DNA from 2 places in the Sphingomonas sp. LR60 genome. Region 1 is predicted to be linked to the other one. Evidence: riboswitches for the same ligand, from Rfam matches in the RefSeq annotation. Region 1 holds a riboswitch; the other holds the start of a gene.
What was found. A riboswitch is a leader RNA that binds a small molecule or an ion and turns the genes downstream of it on or off. The one in region 1 is predicted to bind glycine.
Positions count from the first base shown of each region.

Region 1 (3,311 bases):
CAGCTCGTCGATCGACGATGCGCCGATCATGGCCAGCATGTCGTGGCGGTCGGTGGGGGTAAGGGGCAGGTAGCGCATGGTCAAAAAACTCCCCCTCCCTGACAGGGAGGGGTCGGGGAGGGTCAGCGTCCGGGGGTACGGGATCGGCGTCGCACGGCACTGGCCGCATATGAGCACACCACCCACCCCCAACCCCCTCCCTTGAAAGGGAGGGGGCTTCTTGTCGTCAGAGCTTCGCGACGAAGGCCGCGTAGGCGGTTTCGTCCATCAGCGCGTCGAGCTCGGAGGCATCCGACAGCGTGATCTTGAAGAACCAGCCCTCGCCTTCGGGATCGCTGTTCACCAGCGCCGGCTCGTCGGTCAGCGCCGGATTGCCTTCCAGCACATTGCCGGAGACGGGCGAATAGACGTCCGACGCGGCCTTCACGCTCTCGACGACCGCGGCCTCGTCTCCCTTGCCGAGCGAACGGCCCGCATCGGGCACCTCGACGAACACGATGTCGCCCAGCTGGCTCTGCGCATAGTCGCTGATGCCGACCGTGCCGATGTCGCCATCGACATCGATCCACTCATGGTCCTCGGTGAAATAACGGCTCATCTTTACTTCACTCCTCGGAAGTAGCGGTGGGGAACGAACGGCATGGCGGTGACGGTGGCGCGATGCGCCTTGCCCCGCTGTGACAAGGTGACGACGGTGCCAGGGACGGCATCGGCGAGCGGGACATAGGCCATCGCGATCGGCGCGCCGACCGTGGGCGCGAAGCCGCCGCTGGTGACGCGGCCGACGACCGCGCTCGAGGCATCGACGACATCGGCGCCCTCGCGGACCGGTTGACGCCCATCGACCAGCAGGCCAACGCGCTTGGTGGCGGGGCCGTTCTCGCGCTCGGCGAGGATGCGCGCGGCACCGGGGAAATCACCGGCCTCGCGGCGGCGCTTGAACAGGGCGAAGCCGAGATCGGCCTGAACCGGCGTGATCGCGGGATCGAGGTCATGGCCGTAGAGCGGCAATCCCGCCTCCAGCCGCAGCGAGTCGCGTGCGCCGAGGCCGATCGGCTTGATCTCCGGCTGGGCGACCAGCGCATCGGCGAAGGCTTCGGCGGCCTCGGCGGGCACCGACATCTCGACGCCGTCCTCGCCGGTATAGCCCGAGCGGCTGACCCAGAGTTCATGGCCGTTCCACTCGAACGCGCCCGCCTGCATGAAGGTCAGCGCCGCGACGCCGGGCACCAGCCGCGCGACCGCCTCGACCGCCTTCGGGCCCTGCACCGCCAGCAGCGCATGATCTTCCATCATGTTGAGCGTCACGTCGTCGGGCAGATGCTCGATCATGTGCGCGACATCGTCATATTTGGTTGCGCCGTTGACGACCATGTAGATGCGATCCGCGGCTTGCGGCGTCAGCATCAGGTCGTCGAGCACCCCGCCCTCGTCATTGAGGAGCAGCGAGTAGCGCGCCTTGTTGAGCGGCGCATCGGTGATCGCTGCGGGCATCAAGGACTCCAGTGCGGTCGCAACGTTGTCGCCGGTGATCGACAGCTGGCCCATGTGGCTGACGTCGAACAGCCCGGCATTCTCGCGCGTCCAGAGGTGCTCGGCCATGATGCCTTCGTACTGGACGGGCATGTGATAGCCGGCGAACTCGACCATCCGGCCGCCCTTCGCACGATGCCAGGCGTCGAGCGGGAGCGTCAGGATTTCGAGCGGCTCGAAACCATCGTCTTCGGATTGAACGGGGGCGTCGCTCATCGTTCTCGGTCTTCCGTCACAAGAGGCCGGTCGCAGACGGAGCCTAAGCCCGCTGGCGATCCGAATGTCCCCCTCTGTCACGGAACCTGAGAGCTTTCCTCGGGCGCGCCGAGTTACCCCTTCGGTGGGCGTGCAGGCAAAAGCCCACATACCGCTTTCCAGAGTGTCGATCGGCCGGCGCGGTCCCTGCTGCCTGAGAGATTCCGGGGTGGTTGCTCCTTCGGCGGCGGCTGGTGACCTGGAAGGCCGGCCGCGCTCTCCCGCGCTGGCCCATGCCCCTTGCGCGGCATCGACTGCATTGCCGTCTACGCCCGCCGGAGCGGGAGTCAATCGCTCAGTGGAGCCGTTACGCGCGGGGCACGTTCATCGTGCAGGAGAAGGAGATCGCCAATGGACACTGCCACCTCCCCGGTCGTGGAGCGGATCGCACGGGTATTGGCCGCGCAGCACCTGAGCGCCAATGGTCACGGTACCGTCGAGTCGCCCAGCGCGCTGGTCGATGCGCAATGGAAGGATCACCGCGACGATGCGATCGCGGTGCTGCACACGATGCGTGCGCCAAGCCTGGCAATGGCGGCGGCGGGCGATGTCGCGGTATGGGAGCGGATGGTGCTGGCGGCGATCGCGGAGGCGAAGCCGGGCATCGTCATGTAGCGACGCGGCGGTCCACGGCCCAGGACACGGCCAGCACCGCCAGCCCGGCCACCGCGAGCGCTGCCCCGACCGGACCCGTCGACGTCCAGCCCCAACCGGCGGCGATCGCCATTCCGCCCAGCCACGGCCCCAGCGCATTGGCGGTGTTGAAGGCCGAATGGTTCAGGGCGGCCGCAAGCGCCTGCGCATCGCCCGCCACGTCCATCAGCCGGGTCTGGAGCACGGTGCCGAGCGATCCGCCGATCCCGATCGCCACCATCGCCACCAGCACGGTCGCGAAATGTTGCGCCGCCAACGGCCAGAGCAGCAGCGCGGCGATGCTCCACAACAGCACGACGGCCGCGGTCGGCAGCAACGCGCGGTCGGCAAATTTCGGAACGATCAGATTTCCAGCGGTCATGCCGACGCCGAAGGCCGCCAGCGCGAACGGCACCATGCGCGGGCCGACGTGCGTCACATCGGCCATCGTGTCCGCCAGATAGGTGTAGACCGCAAACAGCCCCCCGAAGCCGATCGCGCCGATCCCGAGCGTCAGCCACACCTGCGGCCGCTTGAGCGCCCGCAGTTCCGATAGCGGACTTGCCTGCGGATCGCCGCGGTCGCGCGGCGCGAAGAAGGCGACCAGCCCGGCGGTGAGTGCCGCCAGCCCCGCGACGACGATGAAGCACGACCGCCAGCCGAGCAATTGCCCCATGAAATTGGCCAGCGGCACACCGACGATCGTCGCGACCGTCAGCCCCAGCATGACGCGCGCTACCGCCTGCGTCCGCTTGCCCGCATCGACGAGCGACGCCGCGACGAGCATCGCGATGCCGAAATACGCACCGTGCGGAAGCCCGGCCATGAAGCGGAACAGCATCATCCAGCCATAGGTGGGCGCGAGTGCCGACAGGCCATTGCCGAGCGCG
Region 1 is NZ_JASPFK010000001.1:1,439,317-1,442,627, reverse strand. It holds gene gcvPA (aminomethyl-transferring glycine dehydrogenase subunit GcvPA) at 1-78, opposite strand, end outside; gene gcvH (glycine cleavage system protein GcvH) at 227-598, opposite strand; gene gcvT (glycine cleavage system aminomethyltransferase GcvT) at 601-1,749, opposite strand; glycine riboswitch at 1,814-1,919, opposite strand; glycine riboswitch at 1,920-2,022, opposite strand; gene QP166_RS06575 (hypothetical protein) at 2,140-2,403, shown strand; gene QP166_RS06570 (MFS transporter) at 2,396-3,311, opposite strand, start outside.

Region 2 (3,311 bases), 880 kb from region 1:
AACCGGCGCGGAGGAAGCGCTTCAGCTCCTCGGTGGGTATCGTGTAGCCATAGTGCCAGCCGAGCACCGCGATGCGGCGCAGTGCCTCGAGCCGTTCGTCGGCGAGCATCCGGTTGTGCGGCGGCTTGAAGAGCACCGCCAGCGCGGTTGCGATGCGGCCGGGCCGGTCGAGCGACGACACGCGATCCTTGCGCGCCAGTGCGACGATCGACCATTCGAGGGCGCTGAGCCGCGCCGGCTCGTCGGTGGGCAGCGGATCGGCGCAGGGCGTGACGATCGTGGCGGGCAGCGGGGCGGTGGTGACAACCGAGCGATCGTCGTCGAGCATCAGATAGGCCATGGGCGAACTCCTTGGAAACGGACGGGCGCAGCCGTTCCCGACGTCGCAGACGACGGGTGGAAGCGCTGGCAGGTGGCAGTGAAAGAGCAAGCGGGTCGCGCCCGTCAGGACGCGCCGGTACGTACGAAATGACGAGAAACCATGTGGCGGCTCCTGCGGTGGGGAGGAACCTGCCGGCTCCTCATTCCATACCGTGTGGTATATAAACCGTCCGAACGCCCGTCAACGGCTTTGTGTACCGATCGGTAATTTATTTTTTCTCAGGAAGTCGGCCACATCGACAGCGCAATCGTCACCACGCCGTCGAGGTCGTCGCGCGTCGCGCCGGAGGTGGCGAGCACCGCCATCCCCTGCAGGATCGCGTAGAGGTAGAAAGCGAGCCCCTGCGGATCGAGGTCGTGGGGAAGGTCGCCGTCCTGCCGCGCCTGTTCGAAGCGCGCGACCAGCGCGGCGTTCGAGGATTGTCGGCGCTCCATGATGTGCGCCTTGATCGAATCGCCTTCCGCACCGCAGGCGGTGGCGCTGATCACGCCCATGCAGCCCTTGGGATCGCACGTGCTGGTCTGTGCCGCGACCGCGCCGCGCATGAAATGCTCCGCCACCCCGCGGGCGGTCAGCTGCTTCAGCGCTTCGCGGGTATAGGCCAGCTTTTCCGCCTCGTAGCGGTCGAGCGCCTGGTGGAAGAGCTGTTCCTTGTTGCCGAACGCGGCGTAGAGGCTGGGCTTGGTGATGCCCATCGCGGCGGTCAGATCCGCCATCGACGCGCCGTCATAGCCCTTTGCCCAGAACACGCCGAGCGCCGCGGTGAGCGCGGCGTCGGGGCAGAATTCGCGCGGACGCCCACGGGTAGGAGCAGGGGCGTCGGCGGTGATGATCGATTCCATAACGCCCGGTATATAATGATCCCGACCCGCGGCGTCGAGGGGCGCTTGACCGGCCCCCGATGCTCCCCGATACCGAGCGTGTCGATTTGGGAGAGACCGGGTGACGCCCGGCGCCGAAGGAGCAACCGCCCCGGAAACTCTCAGGCAGAAGGACCAGATCGACGACGGACATCTGGAGAGAGGCGCGGGACTTTTCCTCGCGTCCGCCGACGGGATAGCGATCTCAGGCGCAACGGACAGATGGGGCATGGCGACGTCGCTGCGGCGACCGGGGAGAGCACATGCACGTCGACACGACCCACCAGCCGCTCGATCGCTGCGCGACGCGCCCGATCAGCGTGGCCGAATTGTTCACGATCGGCATCGGGCCGTCCAGCTCGCATACCGTCGGGCCGATGCGCGCGGCGTTCGACTTCGCGCAGCGCGCGATCGGGCTGGAGCAGGACGTGGTCGGCGTCCGCTGCGACCTGTACGGCTCGCTGGCGCTGACCGGGCGCGGCCATGCAACCGACACGGCGGCGATCCTCGGACTGGCGGGGTGGGAGCCCGAGCGCGTCGATCCCGATGAAGCGCCCGCGGTGCTGGAGACGATCCGCGAGACCTCGCGATTGCGGCTGGCGGGGGAGCGCACGATCCCGTTCGCGGAGGCGGCGGACCTCGTCTTCCACCCGCGCGACTTCCTGCCCGAACATCCCAACGGCATCAGCTTCACCGCGCGGCTGGCGGACGGGACCGGCTATGCCGAGACCTATTTCTCGATCGGCGGCGGCGCGATCCTGCGCAAGGGCGCGCCGGTCGCGGCGGAGAATGTCGCGGTGCGCCACCCGTTCTCGTCGAGCGCCGAGTTGCTGGCGCTAGGCGATGCGACGGGGCTGACGATCGCGCAACTGGTGCGCGCCAACGAGGAAGCGTGGCGCAGCGGCGCGGAGGCGGACGCGTTCCTCGACGCGGTGCACGCGGCGATGAACGCCTGTATCGATCGCGGGATCGCGCAGGACGGGCTGCTGCCGGGCGGGTTGAAGGTGCGACGGCGCGCGCGTGCGCTGGAGCAGGCGCTGACCGGCAACACGCCGGGTCGAAACCCGGCGGAAGTGTTCGAATGGGTCAGCCTGTGGGCGTTGGCGGTCAACGAGGAGAATGCCGCGGGCGGACGCGTCGTTACCGCACCGACCAATGGCGCCGCGGGGGTGCTGCCGGCGGTGCTGCGCTTCTACGAGACGTTGGTCGCGCAGACCAAGCCCGCGCCGGTGCGGCAGCAGGGCGTGCGCTGCTTCCTCTACACCGCGGCGGCGATCGGGATGCTCTACAAGAAGCGTGCGTCGATCTCGGCGGCCGAGATGGGGTGTCAGGGCGAGGTCGGCGTCGCCTGTTCGATGGCCGCCGGTGCACTGGCGGCGGTGCTGGGGGGCAGCAACCGCCAGATCGAGAATGCCGCCGAGATCGGGATGGAGCATAACCTGGGGCTCACCTGCGACCCGATCGGCGGGCTGGTGCAGATCCCGTGTATCGAGCGCAATACGATGGGCGCGGTCAAGGCGATCAACGCCGCCTATCTGGCGCTGCGCGGCGACGGCAGCCATGTCGTCAGCCTCGACGCGGTGATCGAAACGATGCGCCAGACCGGCGAGGACATGCGCACGCAGTATAAGGAAACCAGCCTCGGCGGACTCGCTGTGAACGTCGTCGAATGCTGATCGGTACGGAGTCGCGCGGACGTGGTTAACTGGTCGTTTACGGGTCAGTGAGTTAGGCGAAGACGGTTGTAGTCGGGGCGACTTCATGCCTAATCCGTGTTTAAGGACCCGAATGCGATCACGACCCGTGCGCGGTCCTGTTCGGGTAAGGCCACCGAACCGGACCGGAGCTGCACGTGAATCCCGACCTGCCTGCCGCCTTGCTCGATTATCTGCGCCCGTCGCGGGTCGCGCTTGCGATCGCGTCGGCGGAGGGCGACAATCATCTGCTGGCGGTCAGCGACCGGTTCTTCGCGCTGACCGGCTACGACCCCGATGAATTGATCGGGCGGAATTGCCGCTTGCTCCAGAAAACGGCCGCCAACGAGGAGCCGCGCGCGCGGTTGCGCGAGT
Region 2 is NZ_JASPFK010000001.1:561,036-564,346, forward strand. It holds gene QP166_RS02655 (hypothetical protein) at 1-340, opposite strand, end outside; gene QP166_RS02660 (TetR/AcrR family transcriptional regulator) at 601-1,224, opposite strand; glycine riboswitch at 1,302-1,390, shown strand; gene QP166_RS02665 (L-serine ammonia-lyase) at 1,506-2,918, shown strand; gene QP166_RS02670 (PAS domain-containing protein) at 3,095-3,311, shown strand, end outside.
Region 2: it holds a riboswitch for glycine, as region 1 does, so the genes downstream of both, QP166_RS02665 (L-serine ammonia-lyase) here and gcvT (glycine cleavage system aminomethyltransferase GcvT) in region 1, are expected to answer to the same signal.